DNA from 2 places in the Acidovorax sp. ACV01 genome. Region 1 is predicted to be linked to the other one. Evidence: riboswitches for the same ligand, from Rfam matches in the RefSeq annotation. Region 1 holds a riboswitch; the other holds the start of a gene.

What was found. A riboswitch is a leader RNA that binds a small molecule or an ion and turns the genes downstream of it on or off. The one in region 1 is predicted to bind S-adenosylhomocysteine.
Region 2: linked by a shared signal. The riboswitch ahead of ahcY (adenosylhomocysteinase) and the one ahead of metH (methionine synthase) in region 1 are both predicted to bind S-adenosylhomocysteine.

The regions. Positions count from the first base shown of each region.
Region 1 is NZ_JACUZT010000003.1:160,671-176,130, forward strand. Features, by position in the region: gene IB243_RS09465 (alpha/beta hydrolase) at 155-973, opposite strand; gene IB243_RS09470 (VOC family protein) at 1,130-1,609, shown strand; gene IB243_RS09475 (LysR family transcriptional regulator) at 1,696-2,646, opposite strand; gene IB243_RS09480 (RidA family protein) at 2,791-3,195, shown strand; gene metH (methionine synthase) at 3,287-6,025, opposite strand; S-adenosyl-L-homocysteine riboswitch at 6,066-6,174, opposite strand; gene IB243_RS09490 (IPTL-CTERM sorting domain-containing protein) at 6,203-7,915, opposite strand; gene IB243_RS09495 (hypothetical protein) at 8,036-8,779, opposite strand; gene IB243_RS09500 (PACE efflux transporter) at 8,865-9,320, opposite strand; gene IB243_RS09505 (LysR family transcriptional regulator) at 9,393-10,358, shown strand; gene IB243_RS09510 (MBL fold metallo-hydrolase) at 10,386-11,225, opposite strand; gene IB243_RS09515 (GlxA family transcriptional regulator) at 11,339-12,328, shown strand; gene IB243_RS09520 (PPK2 family polyphosphate kinase) at 12,480-13,367, shown strand; gene IB243_RS09525 (Glu/Leu/Phe/Val dehydrogenase) at 13,563-14,867, shown strand; gene IB243_RS09530 (class I adenylate-forming enzyme family protein) at 15,260-15,460, shown strand, end outside.
Region 2 is NZ_JACUZT010000010.1:93,729-109,188, reverse strand. Features, by position in the region: gene IB243_RS23940 (ATP-binding cassette domain-containing protein) at 1-462, shown strand, start outside; gene IB243_RS23935 (RbsD/FucU family protein) at 466-918, shown strand; gene IB243_RS23930 (ROK family transcriptional regulator) at 932-2,173, shown strand; gene IB243_RS23925 (HAD-IIB family hydrolase) at 2,281-3,090, opposite strand; gene IB243_RS23920 (hypothetical protein) at 3,197-4,660, opposite strand; gene IB243_RS23915 (GtrA family protein) at 4,642-5,034, opposite strand; gene IB243_RS23910 (glycosyltransferase family 2 protein) at 5,012-5,977, opposite strand; gene IB243_RS23905 (peptide chain release factor 3) at 6,059-7,684, opposite strand; gene IB243_RS23900 (SDR family oxidoreductase) at 7,835-8,617, opposite strand; gene IB243_RS23895 (TetR/AcrR family transcriptional regulator) at 8,701-9,363, opposite strand; gene IB243_RS23890 (DUF2855 family protein) at 9,442-10,539, shown strand; S-adenosyl-L-homocysteine riboswitch at 10,602-10,681, shown strand; gene ahcY (adenosylhomocysteinase) at 10,750-12,183, shown strand; gene IB243_RS23880 (TlyA family RNA methyltransferase) at 12,293-13,291, shown strand; gene metF (methylenetetrahydrofolate reductase [NAD(P)H]) at 13,288-14,139, shown strand; gene IB243_RS23870 (septal ring lytic transglycosylase RlpA family protein) at 14,139-14,726, shown strand; gene IB243_RS23865 (23S rRNA (adenine(2030)-N(6))-methyltransferase RlmJ) at 14,742-15,460, opposite strand, start outside.

The DNA of each region.
Region 1 (15,460 bases):
TTCATAAGAGCGAATTATCCTCCTCGCGCAGCAAGCTTGCAAGCGACCCACCTGCGCTTGCCATTTTCAGGCTGGCAGCAGCCGCGCCACCCACGAGCAACTACCGCCTGCCGCTGCCGGAGCAGACAGTGGTCGCCGCTGCGCGCATGCCGGTTCAAGGAAAGAACCGCTTCAGCGCATCTTCAAACGCGGGCACATCCGCACCCACGTGCGAGGTGCTGTACTCGGCCTTGAGCATCACCAGGCCCGGCAGGTTCTGCGAGGCCATCTGGTTGAAAAGAGGGATGCTTATCAGCGGGTGGTTGCCACCGCTTGCCCCCGCGAGCAACAAGGTCGTGGGCAAGGGCTTGCCGTCGATCTGTTTTTCAAACGCCAACACCCCTGCAGGGCTGGTGTGCTCCCCCACGCTGCATTCGGTTGAGAGGTAGTGTGAAAAGCTGGGCGGCACACCCGCACGGGCCTCCAGTATCAGCGCCGCCACCACAAAGTAGCCGCCATGGGACAAGCCCGACAACACCCGGCGTTTGGGGTCGGCACGGTACTGCCGCTCGATGGCTGGCGCCAGTTCTTTCACAAGGAAGTCGAGGTACTTGGCTGCGCCCGGCATGAGGAAGTCGGTACCCCGCCAGGCAGTGCCGCCAATGCCGACCAGAATGGCCTGGGTCCCCCGCCGCTGCAGCACCTCCTTGAAGGTGTCGAAGCGGGAGCGATTGGGGCCGCCGTACTGGGCATCACCCTCGGTTGCATAGATGACGGGCAGGGTCGCTGTGCCCGTGGCGTATGACTCGGGCAAGAAAACCTGAACAGGGTAGGTGCTGCCATTGGAGGCCGACTTGATGGTGGAGTTGATCACCTGGCCTACCGGCGCGGGTGCTTCTCCATCGCCAGAGCCTCCGCCCCCGCACGCTGCCAAAGCGGCAGCTACCGCCGCAGTGAGCGCAGCGCGGCGCGTTTGCTGGAATCCTGTGTTCATGGGTGTGCTCCTGTCGCGCCATTGTGGCAGTGCGAAGTTACGTTGGGGCTGCCGGCCAGAGCACGCGCCCCCTTGTACCGCCCAAGCCGTCAAAATCACCCTTCGTCCTGCACCGCGCGGATGCAGGTGTGCATCTCAGTTTTGGAGACCCTCACCATGCCCAGCAAAAACACCATCTGCCTCTGGTTCAACGGCAACGCCCTGGATGCCGCCAAGTTCTACGCTGCCACCTTCCCTGACAGCGCAGTAGGCCGTGTGATGCACGCGCCGGGGGACTATCCTGCGGGCCAGCAGGGCGACGTATTGACGGTGGAGTTCACCGTGCTGGGCATTCCGTGCCTGGGGCTCAACGGGGGCCCGGCGTTTGTGCACAGCGAGGCGTTTTCGTTTCAGGTGGCAACGGACGACCAGGCCGAGACGGACCGGCTGTGGAACGCCATCGTTGACAACGGTGGCCAGGAAAGCGCTTGCGGCTGGTGCAAGGACCGGTGGGGGCTGTCGTGGCAGATCACGCCACGGGTGTTGACGCAGGCCGTCACCGACCCCGACAGAGCGGCTGCCAAGCGTGCGTTCGACGCGATGATGGAGATGCGCAAGATCGACATTGCAGCCATTGAGGCGGCTTGGCGCGGGTGATTGGCATCTGGCTGGTTTCGGCCGATTTTCTGGAATGATTTTGAGGCCAAACCGGCCTCTGGCGCTTTTCCATCAAGCGCCATAAGCTATTCATTCGATAGCACCACATCTCTACCCTGCCCCACCACCGGCGCGTGCTGCGCCATCAGCCCCACCACCCAGTCGATGAACACCCGCACCTTGGCGCTCACGTGGCGGTTGGGCGGGTAGGCCACGTACAGCGGCATGGGGTCCATCGTCCAGTCTTCAAACAGGGGCACCAGCTCGCCGCGGGCCAGGTGGGGCTGGGCCATGTAGCTGGGCAGCCAGAGCAACCCCATGCCCGCCAGGCCTGCGGCCAGGTAGGCGTTGCCATCATCCAGCGCGCACACGTAGCGGCCTTGCACCTGCACGCTTTCCGCGCCCCGGCGCATGGCGTAGGGCACAGGGCGGCCGGTGCGGGCCCACAGGAATCCAACGGTGCGGTGGTGCGTGTCGGCGTCGTCCAGCACCTGCGGGTGCGTGGGGGTGCCAGCCCGACGCAGGTAGCTGGGGGCGGCGAACACGCGCAGGGGGAGGTCGCCCACGTGGCGCGCGACAAGGGACGGGTCGGTGATGGTGCCGCCGCGCACCACGCAGTCCACGTTGTCGGCCACCATGTCCACGCGGCGGTCGCTCACACCCATGTCAAGCTGGATGTCGGGGTATTGCGCGTGGAACGCAGGCAGCGCGGGGACGAGGATGAGGCGGGCCAGCGGACTGGGCACGTCCACCCGCAGGCGGCCCCGGGGCGCGGCGGATGCGGTGGAGAGACTGGTCTCTGCGTCGTCCAGATCGGCCAACAGGCGCACCACGCGCTCGTAGTAGGCAGCGCCGTCGGCCGTGACCTGCACGCGGCGTGTGGTGCGGTGGAGCAGCTTCACGCGCAGGCGGGCCTCGAGCTGCTGCACCAGCTGCGTGGCGGTGGTGCGGCTCATGTGCAGGGTGTGGGCGGCTTTGGTGAAGCTGCCGGACTCCACCACGCGGGCAAAGGCCTGCATTGCGTCAAAACGGTCCATGGCGGGCCCATTGTTCAAAGATTGTTTGGATTCTAAGAACAGTGGTGGGCAGAGTTGCCTGTTTATCGGCCGGGCGCGCACTCCTACAGTGCCTTCATCGTTAACCACGGGGCAATTTGCTGGCCCCACTGAAGGAGTTCTCTCATGCCACCACGCGAAGTTGTTTTTCCGGCTGGTCGCCAAGCGCTGTACGAGCGCAACCGCTATTCGCCTGCGGTGCGGTCCCACGGGTTTCTGTTCGTGTCGGGCCAGGTAGGCAGCCGCGAAGATGGCTCGCCCGAGCCCGACCTGAAGGCGCAGGTGCGGCTGGCGTTCACCAACCTGAACGCGGTGCTGCAGGCGGCGGGCTGCACGTTTGACGATGTAGTGGACGTGACGATGTTTGTGGTCAACCCCGAGGCCAACTTTGAAACCGTGTGGAGTGTTGTGCCCGAGTTCTGGGGCGAGGCGCCCCACCCCACCCTGACGGGCATTGGCGTGACCTGGCTGTACGGGTTTCAGTTCGAGATCAAGGTGATTGCCCAGCTGCCGCAAGGCCAGCGCCACTGAAGGTTGTATGGAAGGGGTGGCTGCAAACTTTGAATGAAATCAGCCCCTAGCGCTTATCCATCAAGCGCCAAAAGCTACCAAATTCATAGCATCACAGATTCGGCGCCAGCAGCCGCACCAGCACCGCCTCGTCCATCCCCCGGCGCTGGGCCATGTCGTGCAATTGGTCTTCACCGATCTTGCCGACGTTGAAATACACCGCGTCGGGGTAGCCGATGTAGAAGCCACTCACGCTGGCGGCCGGCATCATGGCCAGGCTTTCGGTCAGCGTCATGCCAACTTCTTCGCACTGCAGCACACGGAACAGCTCGCTTTTGGCGCTGTGGTCCGGGCAGGCGGGGTAGCCGGGCGCGGGGCGGATGCCGTGATACTTCTCGGCAATCATGTCGTCGTTGCTCAGCGCTTCGCCAGCGGCATAGCCCCACAGGTCGGTGCGCACGCGGTGGTGCAAGGCTTCGGCAAAGGCTTCGGCCAGGCGGTCGGCCAGGCTCTTGAACATGATGGCCGAGTAGTCGTCCAGCGCGTCGATGAAGGCCTTTTCCTTCTTCTCGATGCCCAGGCCCGCCGTGACCGCGAACATGCCTGCGTAGTCGGCAATGCCGCTGCTCTTGGGCGCGACGAAGTCAGCCAGGCAGCGGCTGGGGCGGGTCACGCCGTCGATGGTGTGCTTTTCGGCTTGCTGGCGCAGGCCGTACCAGGTCATGGCCACCTCGGTGCGCGTCTCGTCGGTGTAGAACTCGATGTCGTCGTCGTTCACGCTGTTGGCGGGGTACAGGCCCATCACGCCGCTGGCGGTGAGCCAGCGGCCTTCTATGATCTTTTTCAGCATGGCCTGCGCGTCGGCGAACACGCGTGTGGCCTCCACGCCCACGACCTCGTCGGTCAGGATGGCGGGGTACGGCCCGGCCAGGTCCCAGGTCTGGAAGAACGGACCCCAGTCGATGTACTTGGCCAGCTCGGCCAGGTCGAAGTTCTTGAACACGCGGCGGCCCAACGCACGCGGCACAGCGGGCTGGTAGGCGGCCCAGTCCACGGGTGTCTTGTTGGCGCGGATCTTGGCCAGGGGCCACAGGGGTGTGGCCTTTTTGTTGGCGTGCTGGGTGCGCACCTTGTCGTAGTCCGCGTTCAACTCATCCACGTAGTTCTGCACGCCGTCGCCCAGCAGGCTCTGCGCCACGCTCACGCTGCGCGAGGCATCGGGCACGTAGACCACGGGGCCTTCGTAGTGCGGCGCGATCTTCACCGCCGTGTGCACGCGGCTGGTGGTGGCGCCGCCGATGAGCAGCGGAATCTTCTTGATGCGGAAGTGCTCGTCCTTCTGCATCTCGCCCGCCACGTACTGCATCTCTTCGAGGCTGGGGGTGATGAGTCCCGACAGGCCCACGATATCGGCGCCCTCGACCTTGGCACGCGCCAGGATCTCGTGGCAGGGCACCATCACGCCCATGTTCACCACCTCGAAGTTGTTGCACTGTAGGACCACGGTAACGATGTTCTTGCCGATGTCGTGCACGTCGCCCTTGACGGTGGCGATGACAATCTTGCCCTTGCTGCGCACATCGCGCCCCGCCAGTTCGTCCTGGCGCTTTTCTTCTTCGATGTAGGGGATCAGGTGGGCCACGGCGCTCTTCATCACGCGCGCGCTTTTCACCACCTGGGGCAAGAACATCTTGCCCGCGCCAAACAGGTCGCCCACCACGTTCATGCCGTCCATGAGCGGGCCTTCGATCACATGCAGCGGGCGGCCGCCCTTGGCCAGGATGGCGCGGTAGGCCTCTTCGGTGTCTTCGGTGATGAAGTCGGTGATGCCGTGCACCAGGGCGTGGCTCAAGCGTTCGCCCACCGTCTTCGGGTGCTCGGGTGTGCCACGCCATTCGAGCCGCTTGCTCTCGTCCTTGGCGCCGCTCTTGGCGGTTTCGGCGATCTCGACCAGGCGCTCACCGGCGTCGGGGCGGCGGTTGAGCACCACGTCTTCCACGCGCTCGCGCAGCTCGGGCTCCAGGTCGTCGTACACGCCCACCATGCCGGCGTTGACGATGCCCATGTCCATCCCGGCCTTGATGGCGTGGTACAGGAACACGGTGTGGATGGCCTCGCGCACGGGGTCGTTGCCGCGGAAGCTGAACGACACGTTCGACACACCGCCGCTCACCTTGGCGCCCGGCAGGTTCTGCTTGATCCAGCGCGTGGCTTCGATGAAATCGACGGCGTAGTTGTTGTGCTCTTCAATGCCGGTGGCCACGGCAAAGATGTTGGGGTCGAAGATGATGTCTTCGGGCGGGAAGCCGACTTCATCGACCAGGATGCGGTAGGCACGCTCGCAGATTTCGATCTTGCGCTCGTAGGTGTCGGCCTGGCCTGTTTCGTCAAACGCCATCACCACCGCAGCGGCGCCATAGCGGCGCACCAGGCGTGCCTCGTGCTTGAACTTGTCCACGCCCTCCTTCATCGAGATGGAGTTGACGATGCCCTTGCCCTGCACGCAGCGCAGGCCGGCCTCGATTACCTCCCACTTGGAGCTGTCCACCATGATGGGCACGCGCGCGATGTCGGGCTCGGACGCGATGAGCTGCAAAAACCGCACCATGGCGGCCTTGCTGTCGAGCATGGCTTCGTCCATGTTGATGTCGATGACCTGCGCGCCGTTCTCCACCTGCTGGCGGGCCACGGCCAGGGCTTCTTCGTACTGGCCGTTCAAAATCATGCGCGCAAACGCCTTGGAGCCGGTGACGTTGGTGCGCTCGCCGATGTTGACGAACAAGGTGCCCTCGCCAATGGAGACGGGCTCCAGGCCAGACAGTTTCATGGGGGGCAGGGATACAGCGGACATAGGACTTACTCACTCACCTGTGCAGCAGGAACAGCGGAAAAACAGGTGAGCGTCGTTGCGGTGTACGGTGGGGTGCGCGGGACCCAAGCCTGACGAATCGCCATGCACCCAACCGGGCATGGCAAGTCGCTGCAACGCTCCTTGGGCCGAGGAGCGATTGTAGTTGCCCGTCTGCGATCAGCGCACTGGGCGGCGGCCCCAGAATGCGGCCAGCAGCATCAAGCCCGCCATCAGCCACAGAGCCCACTCGGACAGCGACGGAATCGCGCTCGCAGCCACTGCGGCGATGGTGTCGGTATCGGTGGCGCTGTTGTTGCCCGGGTTGGGGTCGGTCACCCCCCCTGAGGCCGTGACCGTCGCGGTGTTGACCAGCGTCCCCGTCGCCGACGCGCTCACCGTGGCAGTGACGGTGTAGGTCACCGATCCACCCGCAGGCAGGTTGACGACATCGTTGATGCTGCCGCTGCCCGCTGCCGTGCAAGTGCCGCCGCCGGAGCCCACGCAGGTCCAGGTGCCAGTGAGCACGGCAGGCAGGGTGTCTGCCACCGTCGTGCCCGGGGCGTTGGACGGGCCGGCGTTGCTGGCGATGATGGTGTAGATCACCGACCCGCCGGGGTTCGCCGTGGTCACGCCATCGGTCTTGGTAATGGCCAGATCGGCCTGCGATGCGATGGTGTCGGAATCCGTGGCACTGTTGTTGCCCGGATTGGGGTCGGTGACTCCGCCCGGCGCGGTCACCGTCGCGGTATTGACCAGCGTTCCGCTGGCCGCTGCGCTCACGGTGGCGGTCACCGTATAGGTCACCGATCCCCCCGCAGGCAAGTTGACGGTGTCGTTGATGTTGCCACTGCCTGCTGCCGTGCAGGTGCCGCCACCAGCACCCACGCAGGTCCAGGTGCCGGTGAGCGCAGCGGGGAACGTATCCGCTACCGCCGTGCCAGGGGCATTGGACGGGCCCGCGTTGCTGGCGGTGATGGTGTAGGTGACCGAGCCACCCGGGATGGCCGTGGTCACGCCGTCCGTTTTGGTGATGGACAGATCGGCCTGCGGCGTGATGGTGTCGGAGTCGGTGGCGCTGTTGTTGCCTGGGACAGGATCGGTCACTCCACCAGGTGCTGTCACCGTCGCGGTGTTGGTCAATGTCCCTGTGGCTGCACCGCTCACCGTGGCGCTGACGGTGTACGTCACCGATCCCCCTGCGGGCAGGTTGACGGTGTCGTTGATGTTGCCGCTGCCTGCTGCCGTGCAGGTGCCGCCGCCCGCACCCACGCAGGTCCAGGTGCCGGTGAGCGCAGCAGGGAAGGTATCCGCCACCGTTGCGCCAGGCGCATTCGACGGCCCCGCATTGCTGGCGGTGATGGTGTAGGTGACCGAGCCCCCTGGGGTGGCCGTGGTCACGCCATCGGTTTTGGTGATGGACAGATCGGCCTGTGGCGTGAGCGTGTCGGAGTCGGTGGCGCTGTTGTTGCCTGGGACAGGATCGGTCACGCCGCCCGGCGCAGTCACCGTCGCGGTGTTGGTCAGTGTCCCGGTCGCCGAGCCATTGATCGTGGCGCTGACCGTGTAGGTCACCGAGCCGCCAGCGGGCAGGTTGACGGTGTCGTTGATGTTGCCGCTACCCGCCGCCGTGCAGGTGCCGCCGCCCGCACCCACGCAGGTCCAGGTGCCGGTGAGCACGGCGGGAAACGTATCCGCCACCGTCGCGCCAGGGGCATTGGACGGGCCGGCGTTGCTCGCGGTGATGGTGTAGGTGACCGAGCCGCCCGGGGTGGCCGTGGTCACGCCATCGGTTTTGGTGATGGACAGGTCCGCGCTTTGGGCATGTGCCGCGGTCGCAGCCCCCATGGCCAACAAGAACGCAGCGAGCCACAGCAAAACACGTTGGAGCATGTGGAAGTCCCGATTGGAGTGGAAAGGTTGCCAAAGTGTAACGCTACGTTTTCACCCGGAACTTTCACGCACCGAGGCGCACGCCAACCCAGTCCCGCGCTGGAAGCGCTTGATCCGCGCTCAACGCACCGGCAGGAACTGCAGGAAAGTGCCGCCCACAATGCCCTGTACATAGCTGATGGCCGCGCGGCGGTACTTTTCGGTGGTCAGGGCGGCAAGCAGGTCAAGGCGCGCGATGACCTTGCCAAACTCACGCTCGAAGCTCAGGTTGCGGCCCTGGGGCCCGATTTCGTCGGCCAGCAGCAGCGGCTGGCCCTGGGCATTGCGGCGCTGGGCCAGCAGCCACACGGCGCTTTCCACATTGCGGGCGGCGTTGTAGAGGTGCTGTGCATCCACACCGTCGAGCAAAAAGAACTCCGTCTTGCCGCCATGGGCTGTGATGATCATGTCGGCCGTGGCATGGATGAAGGCGGCCACGCGGTCCCCGGTGAACTCCGGCGCCAGCGCAAAGCCCATCGCGGCGATGTCGCGGCGCCCTTGCAGCGGCGCCCAGGGCTGGCGCTGCAGGATGGCCACGCGCACCTGCTCGGCGGCGTGCTCGCGGCTGGTGGTGCTGGTTTTTCGCCATTCGGCGGGGTTGCGGCGGTAGAGCTTGTCCATCAGCCGGAACAAGCCTTCCAGGTTCTCCTGCATGGCCAGCGTGGCCACCCGGTTCATGTCGGACTGGGCCAGCTCGGCGGGCGAAGCAGATGCGCCCTTGACCTCGCCGCGTGGTGCGGGGGCGCTGCCCGCACAACCCGCGAGTGCGGCGCACAGCAGCGCACAGGACGACATCCACAGGAGAGAAAAGAACGGCCCACGCATGGGGCCGATTATCGGGCGCAGGTGGTGGGCCAGGCGGCTCGCCAGCGCCCGTTAACACTGTTTGAAGATCTGGGCGACCCAACCCTCAGGCGGCGGCCATGGCCGAGGCTGGCAGACCGAACAGATGGTCAAACACCCAGTTGAAGACAAAGGTGTAACACAGGAAGAACACGATCAGCCCCAGGTCCATCACGAAAGCGTGCCACAGGCTGATGCCGAACCACCAGGCAAACAGCGGCACCAGCGTGAAGACCAGCCCGCCCTCAAAACCAATGGCATGCGCCACACGCCGCGCCACGCTGCGCCCACGCACGGGCTGGCGCGCTTCCCAGCGCTCGAAAGCCCAATTGAAGACGATGTTCCAGACGATGGCAATCACCGAAGCCGCCACAGCCACCACGCTCGAATGGCCCGCGCCCTGGCCCGAGAGCAGGGCGAGCCCGGCCGTGGCCGCCGCGATGGCGATCAGTTCGTACAGGCTTACGTAGATCAGTCGGCGCTTGAGTCCTTGCAGGCCGAACAGAGTGGGTTTCTTGTCCATGGGTAGGACTTTATGTGCCTGCGGCTGATATATAAAGTCAGCTTATTTCAGTTTATTTGATAGATCACACGCATGGCCTTCTCTTCAGACAGCGTGCAGGTGTTTCTGGCCGCCCTCGACCACGGCTCGTTTTCGGCTGCAGCGCGGGCGTTGTCGCGGGTGCCGTCGGCCGTGAGCATGACCATTGCCCACCTGGAGGCCGAGCTCAATGTGCAGCTGTTTGACCGCAGTGGCCGCGAGCCCCGGCCCACGGCGGCGGCGCGCGCGCTCGAACCGCAGGCCCGGTTGCTGGCAGGGCAACTGCAGCAGCTCAACGCCCAGGCGCTCGCGCTGACGCAGGGCCTGGAGGAGCGCCTGACGCTGGCCATTGCGCCCGAGCTGCTGGCCGCCCGCTGGACGGGCCCGTTGGCCACGCTGGCGTCGGAGTACCCGCTGCTGCAGGTGGAGGTGCTGACCGCCCCGCAGGTGGATGCCCTGGCACTGCTGCACAGCGGCCGCGCGCAGCTGGCGCTGGTGTTCGAGCGGCCCAGCATCGACGGGCGCGAGGGGTTTCAGGAAGTGGGCACCGAAACCCTGGTGGCCGTGATGGCGCCGGACCACGCGGTATTGCAGGGCGCGCGCGCCTCGGCCCTGACCCGGGGCGAGCCGCCCGAGCGCGCCATGCTGCGCGAAGAGCACCTGACCACCACTCGGCAGATCGTGGTGGCCAGCCGCGACCTGGGCCAGACCGACCCACGTTTTGTGTTTGCCCGCCACCACTGGCGCACCGACAACCACCTGGCCGCGTTGGGCCTGATCGAGGCCGGCCTGGGCTGGGGCTGGCAGCCCCGTGCACTGGTGCAACCGCGCATCGAGGCGGGGCGGCTGGTGGAGATGCCGTTCGAGAACCTGAGCAACGGCACCGCACTGTGGGTGGATGTGGTGTGGTCCAAGGAGCGGCCCCTGGGCCTGGGGGCAGCACGTTTTGTGGCGCTGATGCGAGACAGCGCTGCGCAGCGGAACACGCCGGATGGGAAGTCGGCTGGGCCTGAAATATGAGTCAAAAGTGGCCCTGGCGCCTATCCATCAGGCGCTATTTGCTACTGTTTCGATAGTATTTTTATGCTTCGCCTCGTGCAGGTACTCACTGCGTTCACCGTCCTCGGGCACCCACAACCGGTGCGCCCAACCACCCTGCTGCGCCAGGGCACGCACGGACTCGCGCGTGGTGGGGCAGTGGTCCAGCGCCTGCAGGTGGTTCACCACCAGCGTGCCGTGGGCCAGCTGCGCGGCTTCGGCCATGTCGGCGGCGTCCATAAGGATTTCTGCCCCCACATCGAACCGCGCCCCGCCCGCAGGCAACACCGACACCTCGGGCTGCAGGCGCGCCAGGCAATCGCGCACCGTGGGCGTGAGCACGGTGTCGCCCGCCAGGTAGACGCTGGGCTCGCCCGGCAGCTCCAGCAGGTAGCCATGGCCGTGCTCCATGAAGCGGCCCACCCAGCCGGTGCCGTGCACACACGGGATCGGCGTGACATGGCCGCCCAGCGCAAACGGCTGGCGCCCCGGCCCCGCCAGCGGCCACACCAGCAGGCCGCGCTGCGCCAGGTAATCGGCATCGCGCGGCATGCACAGCACGGGGATCTGCCGCTCGCGCAGAAAGCGCTTGCCCAGCCGGTCCAGGTGGTCGAAGTGGCCGCGCTGGCAGTGTGTGATGAGGGCATGGGTCACGCGCTGCAACAGCGCGTCCGTGCCCTCGGGCAGCTCCACAATAGGGTTGCGCTGGCGCCCGGAGCCCAGATAGCGCAACGCGGGCAGGCTGCCCCGGGGGGCGAGCATGGGGTCCACCAGCAGGCCCACGGGGCGACCTTCTGCGGAGGTGAATTCAAGAAGCAAGGTGGCGTTGCGCAATTGGGTGATCTGCATGGGGTGGGCTCCGAAGCCAGTGGGTGTGCAGTAGATTGTTGGGATTCGAGCGCCCGGTGAGAATGGCCTGTTTTGACAATTTCTTTCCATTTCAAGCCATACCATCTCGCCGAATGCCCCGTGCCGCCGCCCCACCCCCACCACCCCTGCGCCTGGCACTGCTGCTGTACCCCGGCTGCATGCCCGCAGGCCTCTTTGCCACCGCCGACCTGGCCCGCGCCGCGAACCTGCGCGCGCAGCGCGCGGTCATCACCACCTGCTGGGCCGGTGCAGACCTGCAGCCCGTGCCCACCTGGCAAGGCCCTGCCCTCACGCCCAGCGTGGCCCTGGCGCAGGCCGAGGTGGACGCGGTGCTGGTGCCCGGCCTGTGGCTGTCTTCGCCCGATGGACTGCAGATGCCGCAGCTGCAACAGCAGATCGCGCCCGCCATCGCGGCACTGCGGGCCCTGCCCCGCCGCACCCAGGTGTGGAGCTATTGCGCGGGCGTGGCGCTGGCAGCGGCCAGCGGCCGGATGCGCGGGCGCGGCGCCACGGCCACCTGGTGGCTGCGGGCCCCGCTGCAGCAGCAGTTTGGCGCGGTGCACTGGCGCTTTGACGAGCCTTTGGTGGAAGACGGCCCCATCACCACCGCTGCAGGCGCCAACGGCTACCTACCCCTGATGCTGCACGCGCTGGCAACGCGCCTGGATGCCGCAGCCCTGGCGGATCTGCAGTCGCTGCTGATGCTGCCCCGCCCACGCACGACCCACCCGGCGTTTGCCGGGCACGACCTCATGGCGGTGGCCGACGCCGAACTGCGGCGCGCGATGCTCTGGGTGCAGCGTTGCCCCGCCACCGCCCTGCGCCTGCCCGCGCTGGCCGATGCGCTGGGCCTGTCGCCCCGCACGCTGGCACGGCGGGTGCAGGCGCACACGGGGCTTTCTGCCGCGCACTGGATGCGGCGCATCAAGCTGCGGCAGGTGAGCGAGGCCCTGTGCGACACACCCCTGCCGCTCAAGCGCATTGCCGAAGACCTGGGCTTTGCCAGCGAGGCGGGCCTGCACCGCGCTTTTCAGCAGGCCACGGGGCAGACACCGCTGGCCTACCGCATGGCGCACGGCTGAGAAGCTACGAGCGAGTCCGCCACACCCGCGGGCACTTCAGCCCGGGGGGACGGAGCGAAGTCACGCGCCGCACGTTTTGCGAACCGTTGGCACGCCACCGCCGGGGCGCAGTGTTCCAATGGGGCCATCTGCCGCATTGCCCGGAGCCCCCATGCCGTTTCCCCTTGATTCGAGCCAATCCTCCCTGTGGCAGCGCTGCCTGCCCTGGCAACCCGGCCCCGCCGAGCCAGCAACCCAAGGGCGGCGCAGCAAGGCCCCACCGACTGCCGTATCGCTGGAAGATTTCGACCCTGGCGCCAAACCGTTTTCGCTGGGCAGCAAATCCGAGGACAAGGCGGCGGTCGATGCACTGGCTGCCGAGCTCGACACGCTGCAGAACCTGTTCTACGCAGACAAGCGCCACAAGCTGCTGGTGGTGCTGCAAGGCACCGACACCTCGGGCAAGGACGGCACGATCCGTGGCGTGTTTGGCCGCATGAGCGCCCTGGGCGTGCACGCCGTCGGCTGGAAAGCCCCCACCGAAGCCGAGCGAGCCCACGATTACCTCTGGCGCATCCACCAGCAGGTGCCGCAGGCCGGTGACATCACCGTGTTCAACCGCAGCCACTACGAGGACGTGCTGGTGCCCGTGGTCAACGGCTGGATCACGCCCGCGCAGCACCAGCAGCGGCTGGCGCACATCAACGACTTCGAGCGCATGCTCAGCGAGACGGGCACCATCGTGCTCAAGTTCCTGCTGCACATCGGCTTTGACGAGCAGCGCGAGCGGCTGCAGGAGCGCCTGGACGACCCCACCAAGCACTGGAAGTTCAGCATGGGCGATATCGAGGTGCGCAAGCAGTGGGCGCAGTACCAAGATACCTATGGCACCCTGCTGGCCGCCACCCACACGCCCTGGGCCCCTTGGACCATCGTGCCTTCCAACTCCAAGACCCACCGCAACCTGATGATCGCCACGGTGCTGCGCGAGCTGCTGCAGAACCTGGACCTGCGCTACCCCGCCGGCGACCCCGCGCTGACCCGTTTCACGGTCGAATAACACCTTTGTGTGGCAGTGCACCACGCTGCCTTTTCAGCGCATCCATTAGCCACACTTTTGCTGCAGCGCCGCATTGGGCGGTGTTTTCCCGCGGTTATGCATTATTTGCATAGCACCCAAACACTACGGCCTTAGACAGCGTGCGGCGGCAGGCATAAGCTTCGCAGCCTGAACTGATCCCACAAGGAATTCACCATGTCTTCACCCACTGGTGCTGCTGGCACCACCCACACCCTGCCCTCGTATCTGCAGGCCGACCACCTCGGCCCCTGGGGCAACTACCTGCAGCAGGTAGACCGCGTCACCCCCTACCTGGGCAGCCTGGCGCGTTGGGTGGAAACGCTCAAGCGCCCCAAGCGCATCCTGATCGTGGACGTACCGATCGAGCTGGACAACGGCACCATCGCCCACTACGAGGGCTACCGCGTGCAGCACAACCTGAGCCGCGGCCCCGGCAAGGGCGGCGTGCGTTTTCACCAGGATGTGACGCTGTCGGAAGTGATGGCCCTGTCGGCCTGGATGTCGGTCAAGAACGCCGCAGTGAACGTGCCCTACGGCGGTGCCAAGGGCGGCATCCGCGTGGACCCCAAGAAGCTCTCGATGGGTGAACTGGAGCGCCTGACGCGCCGCTACACCAGCGAGATCGGCCTGCTGATCGGCCCGTCCAAGGACATCCCCGCACCTGACGTGAACACCAACGGCCAGATCATGGCCTGGATGATGGACACGTATTCGATGAACACAGGCGCCACCGCCACCGGCGTGGTCACCGGCAAGCCCGTGGACCTGGGCGGCTCGCTGGGCCGTGTCGAGGCCACCGGCCGCGGCGTGTACACCGTGGGCGTGGAAGCCGCCAAGCTGACCGGACTGGCGCTCGACGGCGCCCGCGTGGCGGTGCAGGGCTTTGGCAACGTGGGCGGCATTGCGGCCAAGCTGTTTGCCGAAGCAGGCGCTAAGGTGGTGGCCGTGCAGGACCACACCGGCACCATCTTCAACAGCAAGGGCGTGGATGTGCCCGCGCTGCTGGCGCATGTGAAGACCCGTGGCGGCGTGGGCGGCTTTGCCGGCGCCGATGTGATGAAGCCCGAGGAGTTCTGGGGCGTGGATTGCGAGATCCTGATTCCTGCCGCGCTGGAAGGCCAGATCACCAAGGACAACGCGGGCCAGATCAAGGCCAAGCTCGTGATCGAAGGCGCCAACGGCCCCACGACCACCGAGGCCGACGACATCCTGCACGACAAGGGCGTGCTGGTGCTGCCCGACGTGATCGCCAACGCCGGCGGCGTGACGGTGAGCTATTTCGAATGGGTGCAGGACTTCTCCAGCTTCTTCTGGAGCGAGGACGAAATCAACGCGCGCCTGGTGCGCATCATGCAAGAGGCTTTTTCCGGCATCTGGCAAGTAGCCCAGGAGCACAAGGTGAGCCTGCGCACCGCCACCTTCATCGTGGCCTGCCAGCGCATCCTGCATGCGCGCGAAATGCGCGGACTGTATCCGTGATTCCCCCTGTGTCGCCTCCGGCGCCTTCCCCCTGAGGGGGACGCCACCCGTGGCCTGGCAAAGCCAGTTCCACGGTGGCACTGGTCTGGATTGAGCACTCTCCACAGGCCCTGCCGTCATCCGTGTCTCCCGCCCCACCCCGGCGGTAAGTCCCTAACAAAACCGCCAGTGCCGCGATCCGGCCCTGGCGGTTTTTTTGCTTTCATCTGTGCTGGCACACATGCGCTGTGGCGCGGCAGCGACGGCGCTGCAATGCCACGTGCCGTTGGCTGGTCCAAACCGACCGCACAGACGTGCCAGCAACAACAAGATACGCGTACATACAAATTGTGGCGGCTTGCAACCTGCCCCCATGAAAAACTGGCCGGCCATGCCTTCTCTCGGAGACTTCCGTGGCCCTTCCATCCCTGCGCAGCCTGGTGGTGCGCTTTCTGCTCAGCCGCCTGCGCACGGCACGGTCGGTGGCGCGCCTGGCGTACCGCCGCAATGCCCACAAGCCTGCGCTCATCGACCGGCGTGGCACCCTCACCTACGCACAGCTGCAAGAACGTGTAGAGCGGCTGCAGGCCTGGATGCAGGCGCAGGGCGTGAAG
Region 2 (15,460 bases), on a different contig from region 1:
CGCCGCCCCGGACTGCTGGGCAGCGCGCTGCGCATGCTCGACAAGAAAAAGATGCTCGAAGAAAGCGTGGCCCGCATGGCCGAACTGAAGGTCGGCATCCGCTCCATGACACAGGCGGTGGAGACCCTCTCGGGCGGCCAGCGCCAGTGCGTGGCCGTGGCGCGCGCGGCAGCCTTTGCGCGCCATGTGGTCATCATGGACGAGCCCACCGCCGCCCTGGGCGTGAAGGAGGGCAACATGGTGCTGGAGCTGATCCGCCGCGTGCGCGACAAGGGCCTGCCCGTCATCCTCATCAGCCACAACATGCCCCATGTGTTCGAGATTGCCGACCGCATCCACATCGCCCGCCTGGGCAAGCGCGCCGCCGTCGTCAACCCCAAGAAGATCAGCATGAGCGATACCGTGGCCGTGATGACCGGTGCCATGGCCGCGTCTGACCTGCCCGCTGAATGCCTTGCCTGAACCATGCTGAAAAATATCGACCCCCTGCTGACCCCCGACCTGCTCAAGGTGCTGGCCGAGATGGGTCATGACGACGCCATCGTGCTGGCCGACGCCAACTTCACTGCCATGAGCCTGGGCGCTGGCAAGCCCGTGCTGCGCCTGCCCGGCATCGGCATGGCGCGCGCCGTGCAAGCGGTGGCCAGCGTGTTGCCATTGGCGCAAGACGTGACGCACCCCGTGGCCTACATGCAGGTGGGCGGCACCGAGGTGCCGTACCGATCGGCCCTGCAGCGCGAAACCATGGACGTGCTGGCACGCGAGGGCGTGGCCAGCGAGCAGGCCGAAGGCGTGGAGCGTTTTGCGTTCTACGAGCGCGTAAAAAAGGCCTATGCGATCGTTGTGACGGGAGAGCTGCAGCCCTGGGGCAACTTCCTGCTGCGCAAGGGCGTCATCGGCGACACTCTGAGTGCCTGATTGATTCGCCGCCATGCTGGACACCGACGCTTCCCCCCTCCCTGTTGACAACGCTGCCGCCAGCCCCGCGCTGCTGCGCCAGCGCGGCTCCAACCACGTGGGGCTGCGCCAGTTCAACGAGCGGGTGGTGCTGCAGGCGCTGCGCACCCACGGCAGCCTGGCCAAGGCCGAGATGGCGCGCGTCACGGGCCTGACGGCGCAGACCATCGGGCTCATCACTGCGCGGCTCGACGAAGACCAGTTGCTGCGCCGCGAAGCCCCGGTGCGCGGCCGTGTGGGCCAGCCTTCGGTGCCCATTGGCCTCAACCCCGACGGCGCCTTTGCCATCGGCATCAAGATCGGCCGCCGCAGCGCCGACTGGCTGCTGGTGGACTTCACGGGCCACGTGCGTGAACGCGTGGTGCTGGACTACGCCTTCCCTGACATCGACGTGCTGCTGCCCGCCATCCGCAAGCACCTGCACCAGCTGCTCGACGGCCTGGGTCCGCTGCGTTCGCGCGTGGTGGGGGTGGGCGTGGCCGCGCCGTTCCAGCTGGGTGGCTGGCACCGCATGCTGGGCCTGACGGAGGCCCAGTCGGAGGCCTGGAACAGCATCGACCTTGCGGAGCAGGTGCAGCAGATGACCGACCTGCCCGTGAGCTTTGCCAAGGACACCTCGGCCGCCTGCGTGGCCGAGCTGCTGCAGGGGCGCGGGCGCGACATCCCTAGTTTTCTGTACCTGTTCATGGACACCTTTGTGGGCGGTGGGCTGGTCATCAACTCGCACCTGCACCGGGGCTTGCATGGCAACGCGGGCGCGGTGGCCTCGCTGCCGCTGTCACCAGCCCAGCCGGGCCAGGCACCGGCGCAGCTCATCAGCCAAGCCTCGCTGTGGGAGCTGGAGCAGCGCTTTCGCGAACACGGCCTCGACCCCATGGCCGCCTACGACAAGCGTGTGCTGCAGGCCCCGTGGCTGGAACACAGCCGGGGCTGGATTGCGCGCGCTGCGGCGGGCTTGGCGCACTGCATCGTCTCGGCCACCGCGTTTTTGGATCTGGACGCAGTGGTGGTCGATGGCGCCGCAGCCCCCGAGCTGCTGCAGGCCCTGTGCGAAGGCGCCCGCCACGCGCTGGCCGACTACAACTGGGAAGGCCTGCACCAGCCGCCCCGGCTGGAACTGGGCACCATGGGCTCCGACGCCCGGGCGCTGGGGGGGGCGCTGCTGCCCTTGCACGCCTGCTTTGCGCCGGATACGGACATCTTCCTCAAGGCCTGAGCAGGGCATGGGGCGGTGAAGATTTGCTATTAAAAATATAGCTATTGGCGCTTGTCTATCAAGCGCCAGGCCGTATTTTTACTCAAAATTTCTCGGCCGAGGTTGCATCAAGGGCAGCGCTCGCCCCGATCCCGGCCCGCCAGGATCGCCCGCGCCACCTCGGCAAACCCTGCGCCACGTTCGCCCTCTGTCACATAGCGTGGCAGGTGCTGCAGTTGTGGCACAAAGCGCGCGATGTTGGCCACCCCCACACTGTGGGGAAAGTGCTCGAACATGAGCTGGTCGTTGGTCGAGTCACCCACATATACCCAGCGGTCGATCTCTGCGTCGAGGTCGCGCCCCAGCAACTCGCGCACGATCCAGCGCGCGCCCTCCAGCTTGTTGTGCGCCCCGAACCAGCCGTTGATGTGGATGCTGCTCACGGTGGCGTTCATGCCTGCGGCGCGGAGGATCGCCACGCATTGGTCGATGCGCGCTTGGGGCAGGTGCGTGAACTCGCTGTGGTCGATGGCGATGTCCGTTTCGCGTCCGGGCGAGTCGGTCGCGCGGCGGGCGCCGGGCACCCTGGCTTCGATGTCGGCGAGCACTTGCTGCATGCGGGCGAAATGGGTTGCGCGCGTGGCTGCATCCTGTTGGTATCGTTTTGATAGCGCATCGCGATTGTCTGGTCTGCGTTGCAGGGCTACAGCACCATTCTCGGCCACGATGGCGTCCACAGGCCAGGCAGCTGCAAAGGGCTCGCTCCAGCCTACGGGGCGGCCGGTGATGGGAATCACTGCCAGTCCCCGGGCCTTGAGTGCTTCCATCGCTTGCAAGACGGGCGCAGGCACAGCGCCCTCGGTGGTCAGCGTGTCGTCGATGTCGGTGAGCACGCCGACGAGGCGGGCGGGTGGACTCCAGGCACTCAATGGGAGCATGGGGGAATGGGTAGGCATGGCGATGGCAAGGTGGGCGTTGGTGAAAATCACGGAGGGCTGCCGCTCGGGCTTGCGCTTCTCCCTGTGGGCGAAGAGATGCCCACTCCTAACCGGTACTTGGGGCCGTTTTCCCGCGCGTCAGGCTCGGGAATTTTTCTGCAACCCTTTCGGCGGACATGGGCACCATGTCCCCGTCACGGAACTCGAAAAGCTGCAGGGTGGCCGATGGGATCTGCTCCAGGCCACGGCCCTTTTCGTCCACGACGTGCAAATTGCCTGGCTGTGGCTTCGGCGCAAAAAGATCGGCGGTGTTTCGGGCGCGGATCAGTACAGAGCGTTTGTATCCATCATCGGTGCCTCCGAACTCTGGGACTACGAATATGGCCTGCCGCTCTTTGTCGAGCGACAGCGCAAAGCGATACAGCGTGTCCCAATACGCCAGGTTGGGCCTGAGCGCCTGGGTCTCCTGCGCATGCACACCCGCCAGGGCCGCAACAAGCGCAGCGCTTCCGACAAGGGCAGCAGCAGGGCGTGCCTCTCGGGGCCAGATGGCCGCCAGACAGGCCGAAAGCGCAATCCACGGCACGAACAGATAGCGGTCTGGACTGTGAATTCCCGGAAAGGCCGTCAGCGGTATCAGAGGCAGCAGGACGATGCCCAAGGACACGAAAAGCACAGGTCCATGGAGCCGTCGCTTTGCGGCTGCAAGGCACAAAAGGCCGAGAAATACAACGGCAAGGATGTTGCCGGGCGGTTTGGAGCCGAGGAGCAATTTGGGAACCCTGAGCAACTGGCGCAGGGCCTCGCCGGCATCAAAAACCCCCTGGCTGTAGCCACCCATGAGGCGCCCTAGCAGCAGGTAGCGCCACCCCATGTAGGCCAGTGCAATCAGCACGAACGGTATCACCGCGCGCACCCGTTGCCGCAGCGTGCCCACGGGCAGGAAGGGCAAGAGCACGACCAGGGGTACATAGACTTCCTTGCAGGTAGTCGCCAGCAGGTAGGCGAGGGCGGACAGCGCCAGCCAGTATCCGCGTCCGCCTTTGAGATACCGGGTCCAGCCCAGTATCGACAGCATGGCGAAAACGAAGCCGCTCGCGTAGTGCCCGTGCATCAGGCCCGCTGCGATGTGGGAAGTGGGCTTGCCGAGCAGCAGCGCGACGGCACCGATCAGCGCGGGCAGGGGCGCCAGCCACTGCCGCAACACGGCGTAGAACAGCGCTGCACCCAGCGCAACGATGAGCAGCAGGTGCGCATAGTGGCCCGCGGCGGCCATGCCGAACAGGCTCAGGTTGATGTCGTAGAACAGCAGGTTCCACGGAGCGACATTGGCGCTGGAGTGCCCCTGGGCAATGTGGGGCTCCAAGAAATATTGCCAGGGTGTGTGTTGGGCGGCGTAGCTCAGGTGGGCGCCGTCATCCCAGCGCCAAGATCCCTGGAGTGATGCGCCATGGGCCAGCAGGGTGAGCAGAGACAGAAGCAGTGTGGCGCCGAGATATTCGATCCAGGGGTGGCGGTCGATGCGCTCGCGCAGCGCGAGCCGCGCGGATCTCAGCGCTTGAACGTCCATCGCCAATGGAGGAGGAAAGTGAGCGCCGGAAGCGCGACGAAGACCAGTCCGAGCCCCACCAGGTAATGCCAGCCTGCCCAAGCCGCAAACCCGCTGACCAGCACGGTGATCGCAAGCCCGGCCAGGGATACAAGGAGAAAGCGCCCGTATTGCCCCAGTGATGCCTCTGTCTTGAAGTTCCAGCGGCGGTTTGCCCAATAGGAAAAGCTGTTGGCCGCCACAAACGCGATGGCGTTGGCGATGGACGGGTGAACCCCGAAGCGCTCGACGGACAGGACAACGACGGCCGTATGGATCAGCGTATTGATCACACCGATGCCAGAAAACTTGGCAATCTTGCCCGCCAAGGAGTCAGGAGCGATCCGGAAAGTCATAGAGGTCGCGAATAATATAAATGGGCCGCTGCTTCACTTCCCCGTAGATGCGGCCGATGTACTCACCGAGCACGCCAAGCCCCGCGAGCTGCAGTCCACCGAGGAACAGGACGGATGTGATCAGGGAGGCGTAGCCCGGCACATCACGCCCCAGGATCAAAGTCTTGAGCAACAGGAAGATGGCATAGACGAGGGCCAGGGCGGAAATGGTGGAGCCGATGTAAGTCCAGATGCGAAGCGGTACCGTGGAGAACGAGGTGATCCCTTCCAGGGCGAAGTTCCACAAACGCCATCCCGAGAATTTGCTGGCGCCCGCAAAACGGGGCTCGCAGACAAAAGTCACCGTCGTTTGCCGGAAGCCGGCCCAAGCGAACAGGCCCTTCATGAAGCGGCGGCGTTCTGGCAGTCTTTTAAGGGCTTCGACGACCTTGCGGTCCATAAGCCGAAAATCGCCGACGTCGGCGGGAATATCGACTTCGGAAATCTGGTTCTGCAAGCTGTAAAACCACCCGGCGGTCTTGCGGCGAGCCCAATGTTCCGCTTCACGGCTTTGCCGTTTCGCCAGGACCACTTCGTAGCCTTCGCGCCAGCGGGACACCATTTCTGGAATAGCTTCGGGCGGGTGTTGAAGATCAGCGTCCATCGGGATGACGACGTCGCCCCTCGCCAACTCGATGCCGCAAGTGAGTGCCGCCTCTTTGCCGAAATTCCTCGACAGGTCGGCAATGCGCAGGTGGGGGTTCTGCTCCCTCGCCAGCAGCAAGCGTGACAGGGTGTCGTCACTGCTTCCGTCGTTGATGCACACGACCTCATAGGTGTCCGCAGCCGATTCCAAAACAGGGACCAGGCGGGCAAGAAAAGCAGCGAGATTGCCGGCCTCGTTCTTCATCGGGCAGATGATCGTCAACGAGGCAGGACGGGGCTTCAGTGGTGGCTGTTCCATGGTGGAGGGCTGGGGGGAGTCGTGTCTGCGCAAGGAAAAACAAAGGGTCTGACTGCGCAATAACTTCCCATCTTGTGCGGGCTAGGCTCCTTGCAGCGCCAGCCCCGCATGCTCGCGCAGCGGGTGGAAGTAGATCTTGGGAAACCGCTCCTGCGCCAGACGCACGTCATACGGGCTGGTGCACAGATAGGCCAGGGTGTCGGCCGCATCGTGCGCCAGGCGCAGCGGATAGGCGTCGGTGAAGGCGCGCAGGTCGGCCGCGTTGTCCGCGGTGATCCAGCGGGCGCCCGTGTACTGGCAACCTTCCAGACGCACGTCGGCGTCGTACTCGGCCTTCAGGCGGTGCTGCACCACTTCGAACTGCAGCTGGCCCACGGCGCCCAGCAGCATGTTGCCGCCAGCGTCGGGCTTGAAGACCTGGATCGCGCCTTCCTCACCCAGCTGGGCCAGGCCCTGCTGCAGCTGCTTGGTGCGCAGGGGGTTCTTCAGCACCACGGTCATGAACATTTCCGGGGCGAAGAACGGCAGGCCGGTGAACTGCAGGTTGGCGCCGTCGGTGATGGTGTCGCCCAGCTGCACGCCGCCGTGAGTGGTAAAGCCGATGATGTCGCCCGCGTAGGCTTCTTCCACCGCCTCGCGGCGCTGGCTCATGAAGGTCACCACGCTGGTGGGGCGCAGTTCCTTGGAGGTGCGCTGCACCTTGAGCTTCATGCCCGGCATGTACTTGCCCGAGGCCACGCGCACGAAGGCGATGCGGTCGCGGTGGTTGGCATCCATGTTGGCCTGGACCTTGAACACCACGCCGGCAAAGCCCTCGTCCTCGGGCGCGATGGTCTTCACGACGGGCTGTTTGTTGACTTCGAGCGTGCTCACGCGCGGGCCGGGCGGCGGTGACATGTCGACCACGGCGTCCAGAACCTCCATCACACCGAAATTGTTCACCCCTGAACCGAAGAACACGGGTGTGAGCTTGCCGGCCAGGAAGTCTTCGTGGCTCCAGGCCGCCGAGGCACCTACGGCCAGCTCCATGCTCTCCAGCGCATCGTCAAAGGGCTGGCCAAAGCGCTTGCGCAGCCTGTCGGCCTCGGCCAGCGGCACCACTTCAAAGTCTTTCGGGCCGCGGTCGCTGCCGGGGGTGAACACCGTCATGGTCTGCGTGCGCAGGTTGATGATGCCGCCAAAGCTCTTGCCCTGGCCTACGGGCCAGGTGATGGGGCAGCAGGGCATGCCCAGCTCGCGCTCCACTTCGTCGAGGATGTCGAGCGGGTCGCGCACTTCGCGGTCCATCTTGTTCACGAAGGTGATGATGGGCGTGTCGCGCTGGCGGCAGACCTCGATCAGGCGGCGTGTCTGCGCTTCCACACCGTTGGCGGCGTCGATCACCATCAGCGCCGAGTCCACGGCCGTAAGCACGCGGTAGGTGTCTTCCGAGAAGTCCTTGTGGCCGGGGGTGTCGAGCAGGTTGATCACGTGTTCGCGATACAGCATCTGCATGACCGAAGAGGCCACCGAGATACCGCGCTGCTTTTCGATTTCCATCCAGTCCGACGTGGCATGGCGGCTGGCTTTGCGGCCCTTGACGGCACCCGCGATCTGGATCGCGCCCGAGAACAGCAGCAGCTTTTCCGTCAGCGTCGTTTTACCGGCGTCGGGGTGGGAAATGATGGCAAAGGTGCGGCGGCGCCGGGTTTCTGAGGCGTAGGACACAGGGGGTGGTTCCAGAAGGGGGGTCAGGGCGCGCTGCGGCAGGGTTCTGCGGCAGTCGGCGCGGCAGGCGCAGCGGCGCCCGGAAGCGGCGATTTTACCGGCGCCCGCTGCGAACCCTTTTCAGACCCTTCTTCAACGCCCTGTTTCTGTTCAGCTGAGTGGTACCTGCGCCTGGGTGTGCCGGGCATACATCTTCTGCATGCCGCCCAGCCAGCGTTCGTAGTCCTGCCCCTTGTTGCGGAAGTATTGCGCCACTTCGGGGTGGGGCAGCACCAGGAAGCGCCCGTCCTGCATGGCGGCCAGCACATCGCCCGCCACCTGCTCCGGCGGCAGGATGCCGTCGTGCGAGGCCGAGCCGCCGTCGCCGGTGACCATGGTGGTCTGCACCGACTGCGGGCACAGGCAGGCGACGCCCACGCCACGGCGGCCATAGGCGATGCGCAGCCATTCGGCAAAAGCCACGGCCGCATGTTTGGTGACGGCATAAGGGGCGGATTCGACGATGGTCAGCAGCCCGGCTGCCGAGGCTGTGACGAGGAAGAAGCCTTCGCCGCGCTCCACCATCTCGGGCACCACGGCACGCGCTGCCCACACGTGGGCCATGCCGTGAATGTTCCACATGGCCTCCCACAGCGGGTCTTCCAGCTCGATGCCTCCCGGACGGCCCAGGATGCCGGCGTTGGAGATGTAGGCATCGACCCGGCCATAGCGTTCGCGGGTGGTGGCGACCAAAGCCTGGATGTCGGCCTCCTTCGACACATCGCAGCGCACGGCCAGGCCTTTGACTTCGTCGGCCACGGCCTGGGCGGGCGCGAGGTGCAGGTCGGCCACGACCACGGCGCGGGCCCCGTCTTGTGCAAAACGCCGCGCGATGCTGCGGCCGATGCCGCTGGCGCCGCCGGTGACGATGATGACTTTGTCCTTGGCGTCCATGCAATGCTCCGTTGGTGGTTTTCGGTGAGGGCGCCAGTGTCGGGCGGCCCGCCGGGCAAGGCAGCCGCGCAGGCGACAGGTTCTCAGTCCGGTGGGCTCGGGGCCTGGCGGATGGCCGCACAGCACAGCTGCTCCACACCCTCGGCCCACTGGCGCATCTGCACGGCGTCAAGCTGCAGCAACAACACGTAGCGCCGCCCGCCCCAGGCCGAGAGGTGCAGCACCTGCAGCTGTTCCTGCCCAGGCGGGCAGGGCAGGTCGGAGCAGGCTGCAAACACCCGGCCCCAGGCGGCCACCAGTTCCTCGTGCACGCGGCGGTGGTGCCGAGGCTCTGCCATCTGCGCCTCCAGTGCCAGCATGTCGGGGTGGAAGGGCGGCAGCTCGGGCGCATCCACGCCGCACACCAGGCGCACCAGATGGCGGACGCGCGCGGTCCAGGGCAGGTCGGTGGGCTGCACGGCCTCGCGGTCGATGGCGGCGAGCAGGGACTCGATGCAGTGGCGCACATAGCCCGACAGCAGCGCTGTCTTGTTGGGGAAATAGTCGTACAGCGTGCCGACGGAAATGCCGGTTTCCAGCGCCACATTGCGTGTGGTGAGCTTGTCCCAGCCGTCACGTTGCCAAATCCGAACAAAGGCGTCGTAGATGGCCTGCACCGTGAAGCGCGCCCGGGCCTGGCGAGGGCGCTTGAGCGGCTTGGGGGCCGCGCTGGAGCCGGCAGCAAGGGCCTTGCGCGGCGGGTTCATCGGTTTCCGAACCCACGCGGCGGCGTGGCGCCATACAGTGCCCTGAGTGCTTTTTCATCCCTCAAACGGAGACCTTCCATGACGCTGCTGACCCGCCTGTTAACCGACAAAAATGCATTGAATCACACCCGCACCGAGGAACTCCCCCTTGCTCCACTGCAGCCCGGCGAGGCCCTGCTGCGTGTGGACCGCGTGGCGGTGACGACGAACAACATTACCTATGCCGCCTTTGGTGATGCGATGAAGTACTGGAATTTCTTCCCCACGGGCGAGGCGGGCTGGGGCCACATGCCCGTGTGGGGCTTTGCCGATGTGGTGGCCTCCGACGTGGAGGGCGTGGCCGTGGGCGAGCGTTTCTACGGCTACTGGCCCATCGCGAGCCATGTGCGCATGGAACCGGTGCGCGTGACGGCCCGGGGTTTCTACGACGGAGCGGAGCACCGCCAGTCACTCACCTCGGCCTACAACCAGTACACGCGCACCAGCGCCGACCCGGCGTACCGGGCGGGCGATGAAAACTACCAGATGCTGGTGCGGCCGCTGTTCATCACCTCGTTCATGCTGGCGGACTTCCTGCAGGACAACGGGTTTTTCGGCGCGCAGCGGCTGGTGTTCTCCAGCGCGTCGAGCAAGACGGCCTACGGAACCGCGTTCTGCCTGGAGGGGCCCGGACAGATCGAGCGTGTGGGGCTGACCTCGCCCCGCAACATCGCCTTCGTGCGAGGCCTGGGCTGCTACCAGCGCACGGTGGCGTACGGCGAACTGGAAGCGTTGGAGGCCGATGTGCCCACTTTGTATGTCGATTTCTCCGGCGATGAGGATCTGCGCTCGCAGGTGCACCACCACCTGGGCGATACCCTGGTGTACGACTGCTACGCGGGATCGGCGCAGAACACGCGCTTTCTGCGCAACACGGCCCTGCCGGGGCCGGCGCCCGTGTTCTATTTCGCCCCGGTGCAGATCAAGAAGCGCAATGCCGACTGGGGTCCCGAGGTGGTCAACCAGAAGTTCAATGCCGCCCAGCGCGCGTTCATCGACCGTGTCAGCCACGCCAGCCCGCCCTGGATGCGGGTGCGCGAACACCAGGGGTTCGCGGCGGCGCAGGCCTTGATTGCGGACATCCATGCGGGCCGCATCGATCCGCAGGAGGGCCATGTGGTCGTGCTTGTTCCGTAGCCCGACTGCAGGTGTGAAAGCAGGGGGGGCGTGGGCTCCAAGCACTTGCTTTTATAATCTGTCGATCCGAGGAGCGTTGCAGCGTCCCCAGCACAGGCGGGGCGTGAGGCTCGGAGTCATCTAGCAACGACGCTCATCCACTTCTCGTGTGGTGAGCTTTTTCACTCCCGCGACCAGTGGTTTTTCAAACATGCTTTGGAGCAAACCATCATGAACGCACGCGTCAACGCCCCGGTCAATACCGACTGCATCATTGCCGACATCGGCCTGGCCGCATGGGGCCGTAAAGAGATCCGCATCGCCGAAACGGAGATGCCTGGCCTGATGGCCATCCGCGAGGAATTCGCTGCCAAACAGGCCCTCAAGGGTGCGCGCATCACTGGCTCGCTCCACATGACGATCCAGACGGCCGTGCTGATCGAGACGCTGCAGGCCCTGGGCGCAGAAGTGCGCTGGGCTTCGTGCAACATCTTCTCCACCCAAGACCATGCTGCGGCTGCGATTGCTGCTGCCGGCACCCCCGTGTTCGCCATCAAGGGTGAAACCCTGGCCGAATACTGGGACTACACCCACCGCATTTTCGACTTCGGCCCCGCCGGCAGCGAAGGCGAAGGCCCCAACCTGATCCTGGACGACGGTGGCGACGCCACGCTGCTGATGCACCTGGGCCAGCGCGCCGAGAAGGATGCGTCGCTGCTCGACAACCCCACCAGCGAAGAAGAAACCTGCCTGTACGCCTCCATCAAGGCCAAGCTGGCCGTGGACCCGACCTGGTACACGCGCAAGAGCGCCCAGATCATCGGCGTGACCGAAGAGACCACCACCGGCGTGCACCGCCTCAAGGAAATGTCGGCCAAGGGCACGCTGCTGTTCCGCGCGATCAACGTCAACGACTCGGTGACCAAGAGCAAGTTCGACAACCTGTACGGCTGCCGCGAGTCGCTGGTGGACGGCATCAAGCGCGCCACCGACGTGATGATCGCCGGCAAGGTGGCCTGCGTGGCCGGCTACGGCGATGTGGGCAAGGGCAGTGCCCAGGCCCTGCGCGCGCTGTCGGCCCAGGTCTGGGTGACCGAGATCGACCCCATCAACGCCCTGCAGGCCGCGATGGAAGGCTACAAGGTCGTGACCATGGAATATGCCGCCGACAAGGCCGACATCTTCGTGACCACCACGGGCAACAAGGATGTAATCACCCATGACCACATGAAGGCCATGAAGGACCAGGCCATCGTCTGCAACATCGGCCACTTCGACAACGAAATCCAGGTCGCGTCGCTCGAGCAGTACGAGTGGGAAGAGATCAAGCCCCAGGTGGACCACGTGATCTTCCCGGACGGCAAGCGCATCATCCTGTTGGCCAAGGGCCGCCTGGTGAACCTGGGCTGCGGCACGGGCCACCCGAGCTTTGTGATGTCCAGCTCGTTTGCCAACCAGACCATTGCCCAGATCGAGCTGTTCCTGCACAAGGACCGCTACGAGAACGGCCAGGTCTATGTGCTGCCCAAGCACCTCGATGAAAAGGTGGCACGCCTGCACCTGAAGAAGGTCGGTGCCATGCTGACCGAACTCTCAGACGAGCAGGCGGCCTATATCGGCGTGTCCAAGCAAGGCCCGTACAAGCCCGATACGTACCGCTACTGATCCATTTTGATTTTTTGCTCCTGTTTTGGGAGCAAAAAGTCATTATGGATAAAGCGGTAGATGCCAATTTGGCTATGAAATCCATCGTCGATTGACGAGAGAGTGATGCATGCGCGCAGATGTTTTTTTGGTGGACTCCGGCCATGCGGCCACGCGCTCGCAAGCGCAGCGGCTGATTGCTGCGGGCGTGGAGTGGCGCCTGTCGCCGCTGGCGCCCTGGCAGAAGGTGGCCAAGAACGGCGATGACATCCCGTCCGTGGCCGAGGTGAAGTTGCTGGACGATGCCGAGGCCAAGTACATCTCGCGCGGCGGCCTCAAGCTCGAAGGGGCGTTGCAGGCCACGGGCCTATCTGTGGCCGGGCTGCGTTGCCTGGATGTGGGACAGAGCACCGGCGGCTTCACCGATTGCCTGCTGCAGCAGGGCGCGGTGCAAGTTGTCGGCGTGGACGTGGGCCATGGCCAGTTGCACGAGCGGCTGCGCAGCGATTTGCGGGTGGTGTGTGTAGAGGGTGTGAATGCGCGTTCGCTGACCGCCCAGGCGCTGCAGGACGCGTGCGAACTGGCGCTCTCCGAAGTCGTCGATGCTGAGGAGGACAACGAGACGCAGCCCGAGGCGCCCTACAGCTGGATGCGCAACGGCGGGCTGGTGGACGATGCCTACGATGACAGCGGCGACGCCAAGGAGCAGGACATCGAAGCCTTCAAGTCCGAGCGCGCCCAACGTGCCGAGGCCCGCGCGCAGGGCACGCTGCCGGTTCAGCGCCGGCGCCGTGCGGATTGTGCGGGTGTGGATACGACGCCGGTGTTCGACCTGGTGACGGGGGACCTGTCCTTCATCTCGCTGACCCTGGTGTTGCCTGCCATCGCCGCATTCCTGCGGCCTGATTGCCACTTGCTCATGCTGGTCAAACCACAGTTTGAATTGCAGCCGGGCCAGGTGGGCAAGGGCGGCATCGTGCGCGATGAGGCGCTGTACGCGGTGGTGGAAAAGCGCATCCGTGACTGCTGCACCGAACAGGGCCTGGCCGTACAGGCCTGGCTCGACAGCCCCATCCAGGGCGGCGATGGCAACCGTGAATTTTTTGTTTATGCGAGGAGGGCAACATGATTGCTGCCAATGCCCAGGGCACCGGTTTCCCGGTGAGTTTCGAATTTTTCCCGCCCAAGACGCCGGAAGGGGCCGACAAGTTGCGAGTGGCTCGCCAGCAGCTGTATGTGCTGCACCCTGATTTCTGCTCGGTGACGTACGGCGCCGGTGGTTCCACGCAGGAGGGCACTTTTGGCACGGTGCGTGAAATCCTGGCCGAAGGTGTGGGCGCCGCCTCGCACTTTTCCTGCATTGGCGCCACACGCCAGTCCGTGCGCGAGCAGCTGGCGATGCTCAAGGACATGGGCGTCAAGCGCCTTGTCGCGTTGCGTGGCGATCTGCCCAGCGGCTATGGTGCGGGCGGGGAGTTTCATTACGCCAGCGATCTGGTGGCCTTCATCCGTTCGGAGACTGGCCGGGATTTCCACATCGAAGTGGCCGCCTACCCCGAGGTGCACCCACAGGCCAAGTCGCCGGAGGCTGACCTGAAGGCCTACATCGCCAAGGTGCAAGCTGGCGCGGACTCGGCCATCACCCAGTATTTCTACAACAGCGATGCGTATTTCCGCTTTGTGGAAGACGCGCAGCGACTGGGGGCCAATGTGCCCGTGGTGCCCGGCATCATGCCCATCGGAAGCTCCACCCAGTTGATGCGTTTCTCGGACGCCTGCGGCGCCGAGATTCCCCGCTGGATCCGGCTGCGCCTGCAGGCGTTTGGCGACGACACGGCCAGCATCAAGGCCTTTGGGCTGGATGTGGTGACCGACCTGTGTGACCAGCTGCGCAGCGCGGGAGTGCCTGCATTGCACTTCTACACGATGAACCAGAGTGCCGCGACGCTGGAGATCTGTCGCCGGCTGGGAATCTGATGCGCCAGCCGCACGGCGATGCCGCCGAACCAGGCAAGGAGGGTGGACGCCGGGCGGCCTGGTGGTGGCGGGTGTTCGGGGTGGTCTGCTGCGTTTCGGTGTGGGGCTGCTCGTCCTGGGGGCGCGCGCAAGGGCTGTCAGCCGAGGCCGACGCACTGGCGCCACACCTGTTGAGCGTGCCGGGCGAGGCGATGTTGATCGATCCGCCGCGCCCTGCAACGGAGGACAGTGCCGAAAGCGAGCAGGCCTCCTCCCAACTGCGCATGCCAGCAGACCAGGTGGGATTGGCGTCCTGGTACGGCGCGAAGTTCCACAAGCGCCGCACAGCCAGTGGAGAGCCGTTCGACATGAAGGCGCTCACCGCCGCGCACCCCACGCTGCCGTTTGGCTCCCGCGTGTGCGTGCGCAGCCAAGCCACCGGCCGCTCTGTGGTTGTCCGCATCAACGACCGGGGCCCGCACACGGGCAAACGGGTGATCGACCTGAGCCGGGGCGCTGCCGAAGTGCTCGGGATGGTGGGCTTGGGGCTCAAGCCTGTGGAGCTTTTTGCCCTGGAGGAGGGCGAGCGGGATTGCCCCGCCCCCTGATCACTGACGTTGCCGTCAACCGCCCGATTCGAGCGTGTGTGTGGCGTGTTTGTCTTGGGCCAGCAATTCCACCATTTGCGGCAATGCGGTCTTCAACGCTGCCTTCAAGGTGAACGGCGGGTTGATCAGGAACATGCCACTGGCCGGCAGCCCGGGGCGCTTGACGTCACCCGCAGCCGTTTCGGTGAGCTTGCTGTTTTTGACCGTGAGCGTGGCGTGCAGCCAGCTTTTGCCAGCCTTGGTGGCCAGGGTCTTGAGCCGCCGCGGCAGGTCGTGGGCCTCGGGGCGCGGGATGATGGGGTACCAGAACGCATAGGTGCCCGTGGCAAAGCGCTTGAGCGAATCAGCGGCCATGTCGAGCACCTTTGCATAGTCGCTCTTGATTTCATAGCTGGGATCGCAGAGCACCAAAGCGCGGCGGGCTGGTGGAGGCAAAAATTTCTTGATCCCTTCAAACCCATCTTCGTGCAATACCGCCACTTGGCGGCCAGCCTCGAGCTGGGCCACGTTGCCGGCCAGTGCCCGCAGATCGGTGGGGTGAAGCTCGAAGAGCTTGAGCTTGTCGCGGTCGCGCAACAGGCGCTGGGTGATGAATGGGGAGCCTGGGTAAACCCGCAGTGTGTTGCCCTGGTTGAAGGCGCGGACCATGTCCACATAGGCCTGCAGGGCTGGCGTGAGGGCGGGGGCCGTGGGGGCAAATAGGCGCACGATGCCATCTGCGGCTTCGCCACTGG